2 regions of the Paenibacillus sp. GL_099_B genome follow, and region 2 is predicted to be linked to the other one. Evidence: a T-box and tRNA genes for the amino acid it is inferred to sense, from the RefSeq annotation. Region 2 holds a T-box; the other holds one or more tRNA genes.
What was found. A T-box is a leader RNA that pairs with one kind of tRNA and senses whether it is charged. The one in region 2 lies ahead of AC3ITG_RS25745 (valine--tRNA ligase), so its partner is inferred to be a tRNA-Val.
Positions count from the first base shown of each region.

Region 1: it has a tRNA-Val gene. The T-box ahead of AC3ITG_RS25745 (valine--tRNA ligase) is inferred to sense a tRNA for this amino acid. The anticodon was not compared.

Region 1 is NZ_CM174430.1:4,904,018-4,913,430, reverse strand. Features, by position in the region: gene AC3ITG_RS22345 (manganese catalase family protein) at 1-32, opposite strand, end outside; gene AC3ITG_RS22340 (hypothetical protein) at 263-559, shown strand; gene AC3ITG_RS22335 (DUF3889 domain-containing protein) at 614-934, shown strand; gene AC3ITG_RS22330 (hypothetical protein) at 1,104-1,316, shown strand; gene AC3ITG_RS22325 (hypothetical protein) at 1,310-1,591, shown strand; gene AC3ITG_RS22320 (DUF3892 domain-containing protein) at 1,652-1,888, opposite strand; gene AC3ITG_RS22315 (GNAT family N-acetyltransferase) at 2,000-2,443, opposite strand; gene AC3ITG_RS22310 (hypothetical protein) at 2,680-2,934, opposite strand; tRNA gene AC3ITG_RS22305 (tRNA-Val) at 3,079-3,151, shown strand; gene AC3ITG_RS22300 (winged helix-turn-helix transcriptional regulator) at 3,288-3,623, opposite strand; gene AC3ITG_RS22295 (NADH-dependent flavin oxidoreductase) at 3,751-4,947, shown strand; gene AC3ITG_RS22290 (organic hydroperoxide resistance protein) at 5,170-5,589, shown strand; gene AC3ITG_RS22285 (YdhK family protein) at 5,815-6,375, shown strand; gene AC3ITG_RS22280 (SDR family oxidoreductase) at 6,541-7,179, opposite strand; gene AC3ITG_RS22275 (TetR/AcrR family transcriptional regulator) at 7,415-8,002, shown strand; gene AC3ITG_RS22270 (hypothetical protein) at 8,071-8,250, shown strand; gene AC3ITG_RS22265 (TetR/AcrR family transcriptional regulator) at 8,436-9,050, shown strand; gene AC3ITG_RS22260 (SDR family oxidoreductase) at 9,057-9,413, shown strand, end outside.
Region 2 is NZ_CM174430.1:5,661,431-5,670,843, forward strand. Features, by position in the region: gene AC3ITG_RS25720 (Maf family protein) at 1-160, opposite strand, end outside; gene AC3ITG_RS25725 (DUF4321 domain-containing protein) at 254-496, opposite strand; gene AC3ITG_RS25730 (SPOR domain-containing protein) at 642-1,841, opposite strand; gene murC (UDP-N-acetylmuramate--L-alanine ligase) at 1,962-3,332, opposite strand; gene AC3ITG_RS25740 (bifunctional folylpolyglutamate synthase/dihydrofolate synthase) at 3,338-4,714, opposite strand; gene AC3ITG_RS25745 (valine--tRNA ligase) at 4,792-7,458, opposite strand; T-box leader at 7,517-7,796, opposite strand; gene AC3ITG_RS25750 (LysM peptidoglycan-binding domain-containing protein) at 7,955-9,413, opposite strand, start outside.

The DNA of each region.
Region 1 (9,413 bases), 760 kb from region 2:
TCAATTGCGATTTCATCCATACGTTTGAACATTCGGGTGTAACCTCCTTGAAATGAGTGTTAAGAATAATGAAGTGATGCTGTCATGGCCTATTACACGTTTATCGAATACGCTAAACCCATAATTATGCAAATGAGGCTTAAGGCGTATGTAGTTGAGTCTACATTTGTTATTTCCAATCCCGTATTATTTATGTACAATCAGGACGAATGAAGTTAAGTATGGTTGTCATTATCTGATTTAAATGAAGGAGAAACTGAGAGTGCGCAAAAGTTGGATTATGGTAGGATGGGGTGTCCTCCTGCTTGTCGTTTTTGGATGTAGCGATGTTACGGCAGCATATGCAGATTATTCGAGTGAGCTGGATCAACAAACACGAGATGCGCTTATAGAAAAGTACGGTTTGGAAAAGCCGGAAGATCAACTACCGCGAAATCTTTTATTGGAGGGTGACTGGGGGATAAGCATCAATTCACCAATCGAACGGTATAAGATGGCGATAAGTACGGTTCAATCGCTCCAGCAACCGATTACGTTTATCATTCGTCTACTGGTGTAAAATAAACTTCTACAGGGCAGGCTAACGTAAACATTGCCCCGAGGAGTGAATGATATGAGAATGCTCATCGTAGTCCTGATGACGGTGATACTAAGTTTAAGTGGACTAGCAACAAGTTCAGCAACTGCGATTCCGGATTATGCGAAGTGGGGAATCATTGCAGTGAAGGAAACGCAAACCAAGTACAACGTGGACATTTTGGATTACAAACACATCGGCCGCACCTCACTAACAGCAGACCAATCCCGTGAACAGTTCAAGCTATGGGTACGTAACAAAGACGGTAAACAATTTGCTGTATTTGTAAATGTTGATTTTAACCCGTCGACCCAGCAGCTGAAAAAAGTACAATTCACGGAATCGGATCGACGTTGAACTGAACATGAACTGGACAGCAAGGCAGGACAGGAACCAGACTTCCCTATGAAAGGGAGTGAGTCTGGTTTTTTTATTTCAAAAAAATCCTTTTTTTAGTTGTTGAATAAAGAACTTATGTTCGCATATAATAATAAAACAAACGCATGTTCTTATTGGAGGGATGATTATGCTAGGGAAATATATTGGTCAGATGGTGGAGCTCGTCTACATGGATCGTGCAGGGCATATTACACAGCGGCAGATTCGAATCAACAGTGTACGGGAAGGGAAGATTAGAGCATCCGCAGGGAAAGAGGGGGCACCCCGAACATTTCTGGAACAAGGTATTCTGGCATGGCGTCCCGTACTCCATAAGGAAGGGAAGGAAGAAATATGCTGAATGATTTTGAACGCAAAATTTTGCGTATTATTGTTAATTATGCAGGCCAGCGCCGCCGATTGCCACGAATGGATGAGCTGGAGAATAAGACGGGAAGAAGCAAGGCGTTCATTCATGAGTCACTGCTTGAGCTTGAGCGCAGGCAACATATTGTGTGGGAGAACAAGTCTACGCTGGAAGGTATACTAATTCTGCAAGCATGGGAGCAGGAACCACAACCCACTCGCAAAAGCCAGCCTGCTGGCGATGCCGTGAAATATTTTACCGAATATTAAAACGCAAAAAACGCCAACCCGGAAAGCCGGATAGGCGCCTTGTTAGGCAGCATACATCTATTAGAAGATAGGAAGTTGATCAAGGTTATTGGTGGGGTCGCCGTCTGCGTCACCGCGAATGTACATTTCGCCATCTTTGCCTTTAAAGACGTTCACACCTGCAATTGATCCTGCTTTTACTTCTGCCAGTGCTTGTTGGTAATCCAGCACACGTCCGGATGAAGTTTGAAACGCCGTCAGATCGCCGTCACCATTTTTTTGTACTGCTGTGAAGCTTTCGCGTGTCGTTTGATCCATGATGTCACACTCTCCTTATCTGACCAAATAGGAATCTGGTTACCTCTTTAGCCTGTCCGGATCAAAAAAAAGTATGCACAACATAGGTTCATATCGCACGCAGAGGTTTATTTATAGACTCTTTTGCATACGAACATGCAGAATGTCTGCATCATAAAAAGGCTCTTCAGAGATTACTTCATATCCGAGCTTCTCATAGAACTTCTGCGCCTGGCATTGTGCGTCCAAAACAGAGTAGGCCAATCCCAATTCGCGTGCCCGTTCTTCCATGGCTAACAGAAGCACACGTCCGTACCCAAATGCACGATGAGATTTGAGTACAGCGATACGCTGCATTTTGGCGGTATCCTTGGTGTAATAAATCAGGCGCCCCGTGGCCACAGCCTGTCCATCTTTACTCAACAATACGTGATGCACATCAGGACTGATGGTATCATATTGATCAATCTCAATGTCAGCAGGCACCTGCTGCTCGATTACAAAAACGTTATTGCGAATATCCAGTGCTTCCTGGAGTTGTTCTTCAGTCGTTACATAACTAATCTCAGCTGCCAATTCCATTCCTTCTTTCTGCTCTACGCTATCAGAGTGAATTATACAAAAAAATGCTTTTCCTGTATAGTTAAGTCTGGAACATACTGGGAGAGGAGGTGCGAACCATGGGCATGGCAGGAGTGATGGCAATCACCCTTTTGATGGCGGCCGGAATGATTGCTTTGTTGTATTATGTGACCAAGAAGGCGTATTCCAAAAAGTGGGACGAAGACGAGTGAAATGCGATTTGATGTTCCTCAGGGTAAGACTTCAACATTGCCTTGTGGGGAGTAAACGTCATGCACAACAGACTTGGAATACACATCCAGCCAAACGGGCAGATCATCATTAACCTCATTGGGCTCTTTTAACTGTTGGAATTGTACTGTATGTTCATCCCGTTCCAAACTACAACCGACAGAAACGTATATTAATGCAACAAGCGCAATCAAACAGGCTAAGTTTTTGGCTGTGATAAATAAACGCAGCTTACGTTCTTTCATGTTCCTCATATGGAAGTCACCTCGTCATCAAAATGGTAATCATTCCTTTATTGTGCACCAATTCGAATAAAATATTACCAATAAAACGATTGACAATGAACACGGTTACTTGATATGATACTGTTACTTGATTGGAAAACAATTAGATATCATGATCTGTTAGCTCAGCTGGGAGAGCACTATCTTGACAGGGTAGGGGTCAGTGGTTCGAGCCCACTACAGATCATAACAAAAAGTCCTTGCGCAGCAAGGGCTTTTTTCTTTTGTCTAGTTTTAGAACAAGGCATTATGAAAGTCTTGGGGGACAATTGGGGGACGGAAATTAAAAGAAATACATCCTTCGCAGCAATGCAATAAGATCACTAATTCTTTTGCAAATCAGCAAGATTCTGCTTTCCCCAATTACAGAGAACCTCAAGCACAGGCATCAGCGTTAATCCTTCACGAGACAAAGAGTATTCTACTTTGGGTGGTAATTGTAGGTACTCTGTACGGATAATTAATTGATCGGCCTCTAATTCCTTCAGTTGAGAGCTTAGCATTTTATGCGTAATCCCTCCCAAGGCTCTTTTCAATTCTCCATATCGCAATGTTTCTTTTTTCCATAACCAAAACAAGATATGCATTTTCCATTTTCCACCGATCAACGACATGGCATGTGAAAAGGGTTTAACGTTTACTTCCTCCGCAGTTTCCATATTCCACTCTCCTTTTAGATAGTATCTACCTTTTAAGTGCATACTATACTCACATATCACACTACTATACAATAACTCATGAAACAGAGACAAGGGCGAACAAGCCTAATAAAAGGAGAGAATATATATGGAGAATAGTAGTCGTAATTTCTTGCAGCCTTATACATTTGCGAATGGTTTTACGTTGAAAAATAGAGTGGTCATGGCGCCGATGACAACGATGTCCAGTTTCTTCGATGGTTCCATCACCAATGATGAAGTCGATTATTATGCCGAACGGGCTGGTGGCCCTGGAATGATCATTACAGGTGTCGCGTACGTAACCGATGGAGGAAAAGGCTTTGAAGGTGAGCTTTCCATCGCAAGTGATTCTACAATCAAAGGACTGTCCAAAATTGCAAGGGCCATTCAGAAAGCCGGAACGAAAGCCATTGTGCAAATCTTTCATGCAGGGCGCAAAACGAATTCCAAAACGCTAAGAGGTGTTCAACCCACCAGTGCGAGTCCAATCGCAGCCGCACATCCAATCGGCTCCGAGGCGCCGCGTGAATTGACTCCTGAGGAAATCGAAAACATTATTAAGGACTTCGGCAGAGCAACCTTACGAGCCATTCAAGCTGGTTTTGACGGGGTAGAGCTTCACGGGGCCAACACATATCTGTTGCAGCAATTTTTCTCCGTCAATTCCAATCAGCGGTCAGATCAGTGGGGTGGCAGTTTTGAAAATCGTATGCGATTTCCGCTGGCAGTCATTCAGGAGGTTGCATCGGTGATCGATGCCCATGCGGATAAACCCTTTATCCTCGGTTACCGGATTTCACCGGAAGAAATTCATATGCCGGGCATCCAGCTCGAAGACTCCTTGGCTTTTGCCCAGGCTCTGACAGACACTCGGGTTGATTACATTCATCTGTCGATGGGAAGTTACAAACGAACCTCTTTAAACCAACCCGATGACAAGGAGCCGATCTTAACTAAATTCGTCCGGGTTTTGGATCACAAAAAACCTCTGATCGGTATCGGATCGATTGAGCGGCCGGAGGACGCAGAAGAAGTTATCAACGCCGGGGCAACTTTGGCTGCACTCGGACGGGAATTGATTCGCGAACCGAAATGGGTACAGAAAGTGAAAGCAGGTGACCTTGGCAGCATTCGTTACCAAATATCCCCATCGGATATGGATGAATTGCGCATTCCATTGGCGATGCAGACTTATCTGGAAGGTTCGTTTCGGGAGGTCATGCACTTTACTACCGACAGTCAGGAAGGGACTGACTACCAGAATTCGCTTGCACCGATGGAGGGCTTTGAGAAGAAAATGTAAAAGTTAAACTATATTAGGTAGATTCAACTTTTGGATCAGTAATAGAAATTTATCAATTACGGAGCAACCATTTCCTGCTATTACAAGAGGAAATGGTTGTTTTTAATTTTATAATAATGATTTACAAACACAATTGAATTGTGTACAATTTAATTGTTAGTAAAATAAAAGAGGTATCATCTTTACAAAATAAAATCTAAACATACAGAGGAGCCAATACTCATGAAAACATTATATGAAACTACAGTTATCAATACAGGTGGACGTCAAGGGATTGTGCAATCGCCAGATAACGTATTTATGCTTGATGTCGCTGCCCCACCTGAACTGGGAGGCAAAGTGACGACAGCTACGAATCCAGAGCAATTGTTTGCAGCAGGCTACAGTGCTTGCTTTAATTCAGCGCTGGAGTTTCAGTTGAAGAAACACAAAGTCGAAATTGAGAGAAGCACAGTATCGGCTACGGTTATGCTCGTGACGGACCCTACGGATAATGGTGTGAAGCTGGAAGTGGAACTTGAAGTTAAAATTGAGGGTCTGGATGAGGAGACAGCACAGAAATTTGTCAAACTTGCTCATGACTACTGCCCATATTCCAAAGGCATCAAAGGGAACGTTAATGTTACCGTGGGGCTAGCCTAATCATTGAGCCAAGTCGATTGAACGGTCTCGTTTTGGACTTCATTGTTGAAGTCTGAAGCATGTACCATAAATACTGAAGGCCTCCGAGAAATCGGAGGTTTTTTGATATGTTTTTTAATTCTTTAGCGATATCAATAATAGATAAAGAAATAAATCACGATTGAAATATACCCGTACGGGGTATATTATAAGAGTAGAACTCGAAAGTCCAAAGGAGTGCAACTCATGAAAAAGTATGCAATGGTATTGCTGACTACGGTGATCACGGGCAGTCTGATGTTAAGTGGATGTGGCAAGAATGCTGAGCAGGATAATAGCAGTAGTGATAGTCATACAGCGAGCACAGGAGAGATGCACCACTCGGATTCGGGAGAATTACTGGAAGGGCTTCAAGAAAAGAAAAATCCTACATATCCAGTGGGCAGCCATGTCGTGTTGAGTACGGACCATATGGCTGGAATGAAGGGTGCAGAAGCGACCATTGTGGGAGCCTATGAGACGACAGCGTATGCAGTCTCGTATACACCAACCACAGGGGGAGACACTGTGAAAAATCATAAATGGGTCATCCAAGAGGAAATTCAGGACCATACGGATCAACCGTATGCAGCAGGAGCAGAGGTTGTGCTGAACGCTGACCACATGCCAGGAATGAAAGGGGCTAAGGCAACGATTGACTCCGCTGAGCAAACGACGGTATATATGGTTGATTATACCCCGACCACAGGCGGAGATCCGGTGAAGAATCATAAATGGGTCACGGAAGAAGAATTGTCTGCTAAATGAGAGAGCTTGAAGTAATAGCCTGAAGTAATAGTTGTTAAGCCTCACATCCATGCGTATAACTTGTGTTAGTCATTATGTGAATACCAAAACCACCCTTTTCACTTTTTAAGTGAAAAGGGTGGTTTTATATATATCAACGCAAAACTATCTTTTGAAAATCTCCAGTTACCAGACAATCGTTTCTGGAGTAACACCAACCGGGAATGTTTCCTCAGCTTTATTTTTCTCCACATACATCTCATACCAAGCGTCAGCAATGTATTTAGGATCTGTTGGTGTATCCGGCTTGATGAATACACCCAGGGAGAGGTGACCCACATAAATGCCCTTCGGAGCGAGGTCCGTATGCAGATTGTTGGCATAGTTTCGTAATCCGCCCAAAGCGATTCCCACGTTACCCATCATCTGAATTGGATATATAGCAGAAAGTCCGGTAGTGAACAGAATCGCTCCAGTCTGACGTTCCAGCATAGCCGGTAATACCTGTTGCACACTATGAATTGCACCAAGTACCAGACCCTGGAACTGATCCAGTGCATTATCCGCAGTAACATTCATGGCAGGTGTCGGAGGAAACTGTCCAACGGTAGGACTGAATTCCAGCACATCAATAAAACCGTACTTCTCTTTGATTTGGTCAAAAGCTTGTGTCAATTGTTCCGGGTTATATAAATCGGCTGCGAAGCCTGATGCTTCAATACCTTCTGATTTTAACTGGGCTGCCAGGTTATCGAGTTTGTCTTGGTTTCGTGATACCAGAGCTACCTGAAATCCGTTTTGTCCAAATTTCTGTCCTATAGCCATCCGAGTCCGGGGCCTGCGCCAACAATGACGATGGTTTTCATATCATGTTTCTCCTTTTCATTCTATGATTGTAAATAGACTAGACAACTAGAGTAATGTAAACAACGATTGTTGTTAAGTATGCTATACTAATCCAATCAGGCTTACAATCAGCAAAAATGCAGAATCGTTGCGTAGACAACAGTTCCTATATTTTTGTTGCGAACATTTTGCAATAAAGCGAGGAGACATTCGAATGGCGATCAAAAATAACCAGGATCCTCGTGTCATACGGACACGTCAGCTACTGCAGGATGCGTTCCTATCCCTACTGCAGCATCAGGACTTTGATTCTCTGACCGTGGGGGATATTACCGAAAAAGCTACGGTGAATCGAGCCACATTTTATGCGCACTTCACCGATAAATTTGCCATTCTGGATTCGACCGTTACTTATTCATTCATGGAGAAATTGAATGATCGAATGGATCAGGATGATACATTTAATGAAGAAGTCTTGAGAAAAATATTAACAGTTCTGTGTGAATTTCATGCTGAAGTCAGTACTCGCTGCGAACGAAGTTACAGGTCACTGGGACCCGTACTGGAACTTCAGATTAGAGAAAAAATCCAGATCATTATTTTGCAACTGCTGAACCGTCAGAAAACCTCCAACCCGGAGCAAAACTCACGTAAAGAGACAGCAGCAGTCCTTTTAAGCTGGGGGATGTATGGCGCGGCTTATCAATGGAACCTGCAGGGGCGGAACGAGCCTATGGAACAATGGATCAATGACACGCTTCCTCTCCTGTTGTATGGAAATAGCCTCTTTTTTGAGAATTAATAAATTTCTGCTCATTTATGGGTTATAATGGAACGATAAGATTAAAGCTGCTGGAAAGGGGAATGTATATGATGGACTTCAGCAAGCCGCTCCATGCCTCCGAATCACATACACACAAACAGCGCCATGAAGAAAATGAACAACAGCTTTTAGCCGGAGGGAAAAGCATTTGGTGGGAAATCAGCAACTGGCTGATTCTCGGTGGGATACTTGCGGTGATCTTCGTATTGTTTAAATTTGTTTTTTAGAAAAAGAGAAACATTAAAACTTTGGATAAGGGCCATATTAAATGGGCTCTTTTTTTTACGCTCGTACATATAAAATCATCAAGCGAATAACAAATGACAAAAATAAATATTTGTCATTTGTTATTCGCTGTGTTAATCTAATTTCAACGGAGGTGACTTGAGGATGGTGTAACCATCTTAATCATATGGATAAGGACAAAACTTCTGAATTTTTAACCAAGGAACAAATTATCGCAGCAACGCAGGAAACTCTCCGGCGCTTCGGTGTTGCCAAAACATCTGTTACGGATGTCGCTAAATTGCTTGGGGTTAGTCACGGTACGATTTACAGGCACTATAAAAGCAAGAAAGAATTACTTGAAGGTGTGACCGCACAATGGCTCGAAGATGAGATTATCGCGCCTTTGACGGCAATAACTAAGGATCAGAGTTACAACGGAGAGGGAACAAGTCATCTGAAAGTATATATAGAAGCATTAATCGCTCGTAAACGTCATTATGCCGAATCCGATGCAGAGTTGTTTGAGATGTACGCACGGGTAACCCAGGAATCCGCAGATATTATTGATAAACATGTGCAACATCTTGTACGTCATTTGAGTGAGATCATCCAGCAGGAGAACCAGTTCCAATTTAACAACCCAGATGTGGTTGCAACGGCGATCCTTCAAGCTACAGCTCGTTTTCATCATCCTGCACACGCCTATGAATGGCAGAGTCCTACAATTGATGCGGAATTTGCACAGGTATGGTTGTTAATAGAAAAGGGATTATTACATTTGGAACAAGAGAGGGAGTAATCGTAAATGAAAAAGTTAACAGGTAAAGTGGCCATTGTAACTGGCTCATCCAGGGGGATCGGACGTGCTATAGCAGAGCAACTCGCTGAATTGGGCGCAGATGTCGTCATTAACTATGCGAGCAGCCCCGACCAAGCAGAACAGGTGGCAGATATTGCTCGCCAAAAAGGAGTGCGTGCCATTACCGTTCAGGCCGACCTTGCCCGGAAGGAAGATGTGGAGCGTTTATTTTCCGAAACGATTAGCCAGCTTGGAAAAGTTGATATTCTGATCAACAATGCAGGCATCATGAAGACAACGCCTTTGGCAGATGTGACTGAGGAAGAATTCGATCAGCAGTTTGCGATTAATGTAAAAGGTACA
Region 2 (9,413 bases):
CAAGCTCCTGTACCGTCTGTTCAGGAGTCCATTCCGGGGGTGTATCTTCATCGGCGTGACTTGGTATTACTTCAAAAGCTAGATGGAGTGATGCGATCAGTTCTTTACGCCGTGGCGAAGTGGAAGCCAGAATAATGCGACGCTGTTGTGTTTTATCCAAAATAACCGGCCCCTTATGCTACGGCGACATCCTGTCGGATCACGCTAGTAGATATCATTTTTTTTAGTTTCTTCGTCAAAATTCGTCATTCTCCTATAACCTGCGATACAGCCATACAGCAGCAATAATACCGATCAGACTCAGGAGGCTCATTTGAAATTGAAGTGAAATATCATAACTGATAATATCCAGATCAGCCTGCGGCGACCAACGAATGGTCGTGGCTTTCGTTAGAAAGGCAACGGCCTTTACAGGCTGCAGTGCCTTGGCGATCCACGCACCGGCCAGCCAGCCGAGCAGCAGAAACAGCAATAACATGCCGAAGTTTTTTTTCATCGGTGATCTTCCCTCGCCATTTTTTGACACCCACATTATTATACGGGGTTTTGTACGTCAATACAAACACAAATCCGGCAAGGGGAACTATTTCCAGTTCCTTGCCGGATAGGTATTTCAAGGCCGTGTTATGGGAAAGTGTTAATTACTGTTTTATCGCTTCAAGCCATTTTTTTTGCTGTAATACATATTCCATGAGATCGGACTGTACAGACCACATATGAACATTAGCCGGATTTTTGTTGTATTCGGCAAGTGCGGTTACCGCACTGTTCATCGATTTCTCCATCGTGGAAACATAGGGTTGTACGTCTGCGCTCAGACCCGGTGCAATACTATTCAAACCGGTCAGCCAGAGCTCATGCTGGTTCTGTAATGAGGTCATCGTTTCGGTTGAGACGGCTTCAGGAACAGACTGACCAAGTTGCTGGATCGAAAGGGTAGACAGCTGTTCAACCAAAGCTGAGCCGCTTGCGAAGAAATGCTGCACATCCTCTGCTTTTCCGCCGAATACTGCCGGGTTCACTTCTGGGGTGACGATTTCCTTGACGTACAGCTCCACACCTTCGGCTTTAAGCCTTGAGCTGAGCAGCTTGGCCTCCTCACGGTCAGCCGAAATACCTGCATATACCCGATTACCATCCTCCGGATCGGAGCCTGCGGCAATGCCTGCCTGGGACAGCTCCACCTTGGCCTGTTCAGCGCGTTCAGGAGAACTGAATACACCATATTGCAGTGCATAATAGCTGCCGCCTGTAGTCGTTCCCTGGAGCTGCTGTTCGGAACCTGCCACTCCCTCCTGACCTGTCACAGCGGAAACCGCCTGATTGGCGGGAATCTTGCTCCCAGGATCTACGGCCCCTTCCCGATTGAAAAAAGATAGAATAACCATGCCGAAGAGGGCCCCGGTTACAAGCGCCCCCGTTACTGAACCAATCATTTTCCAGCCCCTTGGGGGACGATTTCGCTTATAAGAGTAGTTTTCACTATCTGCAAGCCAGTCATGACCTCCATAATTCTCGTCCGACCTGTTCTCATCCTCATCACCCGGATATGCAGTAAGATGATTATAACTGTATCCAGGCTCATCGAGTTTCGAATCCTTATCCGTTCTTTGGTAAGGTTCAGGTACAGCGGAGCCTGTCAGCATCGTCTCTCCCCAGTCTCCGGGAATATCCTCTGGTGTCCATGAAGGCGTTGTATTCAACTGCGTTGGTGTTGGCGTTGGACTGTGCGGAATTTCTTCACTCAAAGCTGCAAATGTGCTGGATGTGGGTATCCCCTTGTTTTCAGGCTTGTCCGACTCGTTATCCCCAAAGCGAAACGTCATTCTAGCATTGCTCACCCCGTACCCTCTCCTTTGTCCCATTTATAACAGCTATATGCGGAGAGAATTAGAAACATTCCATTTCATGCAAAAAAACCGCCTGCTTCGAAATGAAGTCAGACGGTTTTATGATTGTAATTATTTCAACCCTTTGGCAAGTGTATCGCCAACTTTCCAGATATCACCTGCACCCATCGTGAGCACAAGATCGCCTGGCTGAAGACGGTTCTGCAGATCTGCAACAACTTCTTCCTTTGTCGGAAGATAACGCGCAGAAGCATTACTGTTTTGAACAATGAGTTCAACCAGCCTAGCCGAGTGAACACCTTCAATCTGTTTTTCGCCCGCAGGGGAATAGATATCGGTAATGAGAACCTCATCTGCTTCTGCAAAGGCACGACTGAACGCATCAAGCAGGAAGAACGTACGTGTGTAACGCTGTGGTTGGAATACCGCAATGATACGTTTCCCTGTTGCTTTGGCCGCACTGATTGTAGCCTCAATCTCGGTCGGGTGATGAGCATAATCATCAATAATCAGCATATCACGCGCCTCACCCAGCACCTGGAATCTGCGTTTCGCTCCATGGAACTGGATAATGGCGGCTGTAATTTTCTCAAATGGAATACCTGCTTCCAGACAGGTAATAACCGTAGCCATCGCATTATAAACGTTGTGTTTACCTGGAACTGACAACTCCACCTTACCCAACACATTGCCCTGATGGCTCATCGTAAAGGAAATTCGGCGGTCGCCAAGCACGATATCTGTTGCTGTATAATCAGCAGCATAATCAATGCCGTATGTGGTCACCCGTGATTTCAGCTCCGGTAAAATGGCTTGAACATTCTCGTCGTCAGCACATACAATGGCCGTGCCTTCTGGACGAATCTGACTCAGGAACTGCACATAAGCCTTTTTGAGTTCTTCAAAATCACTGTTGTAGTTCTCAAGGTGATCCGCTTCAATATTAGTCACAATACCGAGCCAAGGGTGATACTGCAAAAATGAACCGTCGCTCTCGTCCGCCTCTGCAACAACCCAGTCGCCTTGGCCTGCCTTGGCGTTGGTCCCCACGTTCATGATTTCCCCGCCAATGATGTATGTCGGGTCTGTATCACATTTATCCATAACGAGTGCAATCATGGATGACGTGGTTGTTTTGCCATGAGCCCCGGCTACAGCCACACCTTTGCGCTCGTTCAGCAAACGCGCGAGCATCTGGGCGCGATGCAGAATCGGGATGTTCAGCTTTTCAGCTGCCACCCGCTCCACATTATCAGCAGGAGCTGCCGTAGAGTAGACAACTAGATCTGCCCCGTTTACGTGCTCTGCTGTATGTCCGATATATATTTTCGCTCCCTTGGCTGCCAGCTTCTCGGTCAACTCCTGTGAAGCGACATCCGATCCGGTAACGGTGTATCCCATCTCAAGCATAACTCTCGCGATGGCACTCATGCCATATCCGCCAATCCCTATAAAATGAACGTGTTCCGATGTATTTAACAAAACTTTCACCAACCTTTTTCAGAATCGGTTTGATGCAAAAGGGCTGCCCGCACATCTGCAATCAGGTACAATGTGCCGGACACCACCCCCAGATCTTCCGCTTCCGTCCGTGACTTCAATAGATCAAGTGCCTTTGCCCATTCGGGCTCGACGATGATTTCCAGCTCCGGTTTCGCAATGGCGGGACGTACCCGTTCGACGATCTGCAGCAATTCGGCTGCATCCATTTTGCGTCGGAAATCTGGCTCGGTCAGGATCAGCGTATCCACTAGTGGCAGTATATGCTGCAAATACGCTTCGTGATGCTTATTCGCCAGCATGCCCATCATCAAAATTAACTTGTTGTGAGGATATACGTCGATAATGCTCTTGGCCAGCGATTCGGCCCCCTCCGGATTATGAGCTCCATCCAGTACAATGCGGGGCTGATCAACCACTTTCTCGAACCGTCCTGCCCAGAAGGCATGTTCCAGTCCAAGTGCAATATCTTCATCATCCAGCATAAATGCCATGTATTGGCGAAGCAACTCCAGTACCATAAGTGCACCCGCTGCATTGTCGCATTGATGTACGCCCTGCATGCGGATACGAGCGTCCAGATCACGGAACGGTCCTGTAAAATGAAAAGATTGTCCGTTCTCATCACTGTCCAGTCTATGATAGGAGAAACGATCTCCCGCCAGATACACGGTTGAACGTAGCCGCTCTGCCGTCTCCTGGATCACCTTCACAGCCTCTGGCTGCGTGGCACAGGAAACAACGGGTACCCCCGCCTTAATAATACCTGCCTTCTCTCCAGCAATCGCCTCAATCGTATCTCCCAGTACATCCGTATGGTCCATACCGATATTGGTAATGACCGATACCACGGGTGTAACAATATTCGTTACGTCCATCCTTCCCCCGAGCCCTGTCTCCCATACCACAATGTCAGGGTAGCACTCTTCCGCATAATACAGAAGAGCGATTGCTGTAGATACCTCAAACATCGTAGGTGATCCAAGGGGAGTTGAAGCCATCTCTTGAACCAATGGATACAGGCGGTTTGAGAGTTTGAGCAAAGTTTCTTCCGGGATATCTTCACCGTTGTACTGAAAACGGTTTGTGAATTTGGTGATATAAGGGGACGTAAACGTTCCAACATCATATCCCGCCTGAAGAAGCACTGACGTCAAAAAAGCGCAAGTCGAACCTTTGCCGTTCGTTCCCGCGACATGAATAAATTTGAGACGCTGGTGAGGATTGCCCAGCAATGACATCAATCCCTCGATTCGTTCCAATCCAGGTCGGATGCCAAAAGGAATAAGGCCATTGATCCAGTTCACGGCCTCGTCATAGGTAAGTAAAGGAGATGCTATTTCTGTCCCGTTAAGTTCCGTCATATGATTCACCTTTGGTTTGAGTTTGGTTGAAAAAAGCGGCCGGATGGCGCAGAGGCACTCCATCCGACCCGAATATATTAACCTTTCAGTTCCTTGATTCGTGCAATCACCTTATCCCGTTTATCGGAATAATCCGCTTGCTTGGCGCGCTCTTCTTCAATAACCTTGGCAGGAGCCTTGGCAACAAAGCCTTCGTTCGCAAGCTTTTTCTCCACACGGAGTACTTCGCCCTCAAGGTTCTGCAACTCTTTCTCCAGACGAGCCACTTCCTGATCAATATCAATAAGACCCGCCAGCGGCAAGTACAGCTCAGCCCCAGTAATGACAGCAGTCATTGCTTTATCCGGTGAGCTCAGATCCAGGCCGCTGTCGAACTCGGACGTATTACAGAAACGTTTGATGTAATGGCTGTTGCGTTCAATGATGCTGGATGTCTCTGCGTTGTTCGCTTTCACCATCAATTCAATTTTCTTGCTCATTGGTACGTTTACTTCTGCACGGATGTTTCTTACTGCACGAATGGTATCCATAAGCAGGTTCATCTCGGCAACCGCTTCTGGGTTCTCCAGTGCAGGGTCATACACCGGCCAGGAAGCCAACGTAATGGTCTCGCCTTCATGCGGCAGATGCTGCCAGATCTCTTCCGAAATGTACGGCATGAAAGGATGAATCAGGCGCATGGTTTGATCCAGCACATAAGCAAGCACCGATTGTGTTTTCTTCTTGGCAACCGGATCTTCCCCATAGAAGGACAACTTCGCAAATTCAATATACCAGTCACACAGGTCATCCCAAATAAAGTTATACAGCAAACGGCCTGTTTCTCCAAATTCATACGCTTCGATTAGACGCGTAATATCACGAGAAGTTTCGTTCAGGCGGTGCAAAATCCAGTAATCCGCTGTTCCAAGGTCTCCACTAATATCACGATCTTCATAGGTGAACCCTTCCAGATTCATCAGAGCGAAGCGCGATGCATTCCAGATTTTATTGGCAAAGTTACGAGCCTGTTCAACCCGCTCCCAGCGGAAACGGAGATCCTGACCCGGAGTACTACTTGTAGAGATCATGTAACGCATTGCATCCGCACCATATTTCTCAATCACATCCAACGGATCAACACCATTGCCTAGCGATTTGGACATCTTGCGTCCGTCTGCATCACGAACAAGACCGTGCATCAGCACATCCTTGAACGGAACCTCTTCCGTGAACTCCAGAGCGGTAAAGATCATGCGCGCCACCCAGAAATAAATAATGTCATACCCTGTTACGAGTACACTTGTCGGGTAATAACGTTTCAGATCTTCTGTGTCTTCCGGCCAGCCTAAAGTAGAGAACGGCCATAATGCGGAGCTGAACCATGTATCCAGAACGTCTTCATCCTGTCTCAGCTTGCGTCCAGCGTATTCTGGCAATGTTGTCGGATCTTCAGCAGATACAATAACTTCTCCAGTCTCCTCGTCATACCAGGCAGGAATACGATGACCCCACCACAATTGACGAGAGATACACCAGTCACGAACATTTTCGATCCAGTTCAGATACGTTTTCTCAAAACGATCCGGGACAAAATGAACCCCTTCACCGCTTTGTTGCTTCTCAATCGCTTTCTCCGCGAGTGGCTTCATCTCAACAAACCACTGTGTCGACAAATACGGCTCAACGACAGCTCCTGTCCGTTCACTGTGTCCAACCTGATGCGTATGATCCTCGATGTTGATCAATACGCCCTGTTCTTGCAGGTCTGCAACAATCTGCTTACGGCAGTCACTGCGATCCAGTCCCTGATATTTGCCTGCTTCGGCATTCATCGTACCAGTCTCATCCATCACCGTAATCTGTGGCAGATCATGACGAAGGCCCACTTCGAAGTCATTCGGATCATGAGCAGGCGTAATTTTCACGGCGCCACTTCCGAAATCTTTATCTACGTACTCATCTGCAATAACCGGAATTTCACGTCCGATAATAGGCAGAACAAGCACCTTGCCAATCATGTCTGCGTAACGCTCATCCTTAGGATGAACTGCAACTGCTGTATCTCCCAGCATCGTTTCCGGGCGAGTTGTCGCTACTGTAACATACCCACTTCCGTCTTTGAGTGGATAACGCAGATGGTACAAGTGACCCTGAACTTCTTTATATTCAACCTCGATGTCGGACAGTGCAGTCCGGTTCACCGGGTCCCAGTTAATAATTCGTTTGCCTCGATAAATGAGGCCTTTTTCATACAGTTGAACAAACACTTTACGCACAGCCTGGGATAGACCTTCATCCAGTGTAAAACGTTCACGCGAGTAATCGAGCGACAAGCCCATTTTGCCCCATTGCTGACGAATGGTTGTTGCGTATTGCTCTTTCCAGTCCCATACCTTCTCCAAGAACTTTTCGCGTCCCAGATCATAACGAGTCTGACCTTCTTCACGCAATTTCTGCTCTACTTTGGTTTGGGTAGCAATACCTGCATGGTCAGAACCCGGCAGCCACAGTGCATCATAGCCCTGCATCCGCTTGGTACGAATCAGAATGTCCTGCAGTGTAAAATCGAGCGCATGCCCGATATGGAGCATTCCGGTTACGTTCGGGGGTGGGATTACAATCGTATAAGGTTCAGCATCTTTACGCTGGCCTGCCTTGAAATATCCATTTTCCATCCAAGTGGAATACCATTTTTGTTCCGCAGCTTTCGGATCATATGTGGTTGGCATTTCTGTTGCAGCTGAATTTTTTTGTTCAGACATGTGTCATTCCTCCGTTACTTATTCATCATCGCCAAAAAACAAAAAAACCTTTCATCCATCAAAGGACGAAAGGTTAGCTTTCGCGGTACCACCTTTGTTTCACGCAGATAGAAAGATAGACTACCCCTTCTGTTCTCACGTGACACTTCAAGCAGATAACGGCTGCGACCGGCCCATCCTACCTTAGGAATGAATGATACTAAAGTTACTCATCCCTTGTATTCAAACAGGCAACTCCCGGGCGACTTCGATCAGTTGGTTCCTACGGAATTTCCCAGCGCTACAATCCCGCTCTCTGAAAGGTCATACTGTCTACTACTCCCGATCCACGTTGTTCTTCAAAAAACCTAAACACATCATACCCTGCCCGTGCCCGATAGTCAACCTGACAACAGCGGAAAAAGCGCGCTGCAATGCAGGTTGAGGGCTGACAAAGCAAAAACCCGCCATCCTCAAGGGATCACGGGTCACAATGGTCATTAAACCTGCCTATAGGTTAAGGGATATATAGAATCTGTCCTTCTTCCACAACCTGTTCAGAAAGACGATTATACAACTGGAGCTCTCGGGTACTTAACTGATATCGGTCTGCAATGGTATCGAGCGTCTCTTCACGCTGTACAATGCATAACTTCACTTTACGGAACGGGGTCTGATCAACAATGGTGCCGAGAAACAGGTTCTTCCACTCTACATCATCAGGCGGGTATGCTTCTTGCTGCTGGACTCCAGCAAGTGCCTCTTGCTCCCGTTCAGCCTCCGCCTCCCGTGTCACCCTGCCAGAGGATAACAAGGAGGAGATGCCTACGCCCTCTTCCTGTTTGGGTGCAGATTCTCTCTTGCTGCCAAAAGCAACCTTAAGCTCCGGCTTGTCTTCCGTCTCAGCCACAGGTTCAGGGATAAAAGATTCTTTTTCAGCGGGCTCATTCGTCTCCACCGCTTCAAGAGGAGGTGTGTTTTCCTCCGAAATTTCCGGTTCAGACGCTGCGAAGACATCCTGCCAGTTCTCTGACTGCGAACCTGCTGGGACATCTGCAACCGCCTGATCCTCCTGCTTTGGTTCAGATCGGGCAGATTCAAAATGCCATACGTCCGGCGCTGCCTGTTCATCCGAAGGCTGCGGATCCAGCTTGGAATCGGCCTGCTCCGAATTCCTTAGGTTCGTATGTAAGGTCTCGACGGAAGGCTCGGACCAGACAGACGACTCTTCAGCCAGAGGAAGCAAAGGCTCAGATTCAGGGTAAGAAGCCAACCTGTCGGCTGTCTCCGCCAAAAAAGACGAAACGGGAGAAGGCGTTTCGGACAACACATCCGCTTGCGCGTCATCCTCCTTGTCCCTCAAGGACGAGGACTCTCCGTTTTCAGCTATTTTGCTTTGCTCCGCGTTCCCATCACCTTGGTGCCAGGATTGAAATTGTTCGGAAGCAGCTTGAAATAGATGTTCCTGCTGTAACTCCTCTTCGCTCCGTTGAAGCAGATACTCCTGAGCAAATACATTGGGATAGCTGCCTGTCTGCTCTGTTTCAGCGGAACGGTCGCCCTGCTGAGGGTCGGGCGAATGTACAACGGTAAACTCATCTGCTGACCAGACCTGCGGTTCCTCCACCGGAAAGCCCTCGATACCGCGAAGCGACAATACGCCAGTAATGTTCAGACTTCGGTTGGATAACAAATCGACATCAAAATTTTCAATCTCAATGGAAATATCCTCAAGCGATCTTACCCGATTCAGGGGTACCGTGATCTCCACCGGAATAAAATGTTTGAGTTCCTCCGAGATCTCGTTCTCTCCCCGATACGCACCTGTCAGCAAAAGATGGCCTCGCAATGTTGCATGATCATCCTGACCTATCACCTGAATGCGGGGATATAACTCAATTTCCTCCAGTTCCTCAATTGCAGGGACTCCCTCTGACAAATGAACGCGCTCATAAATATCGAACCGCAAACCATAA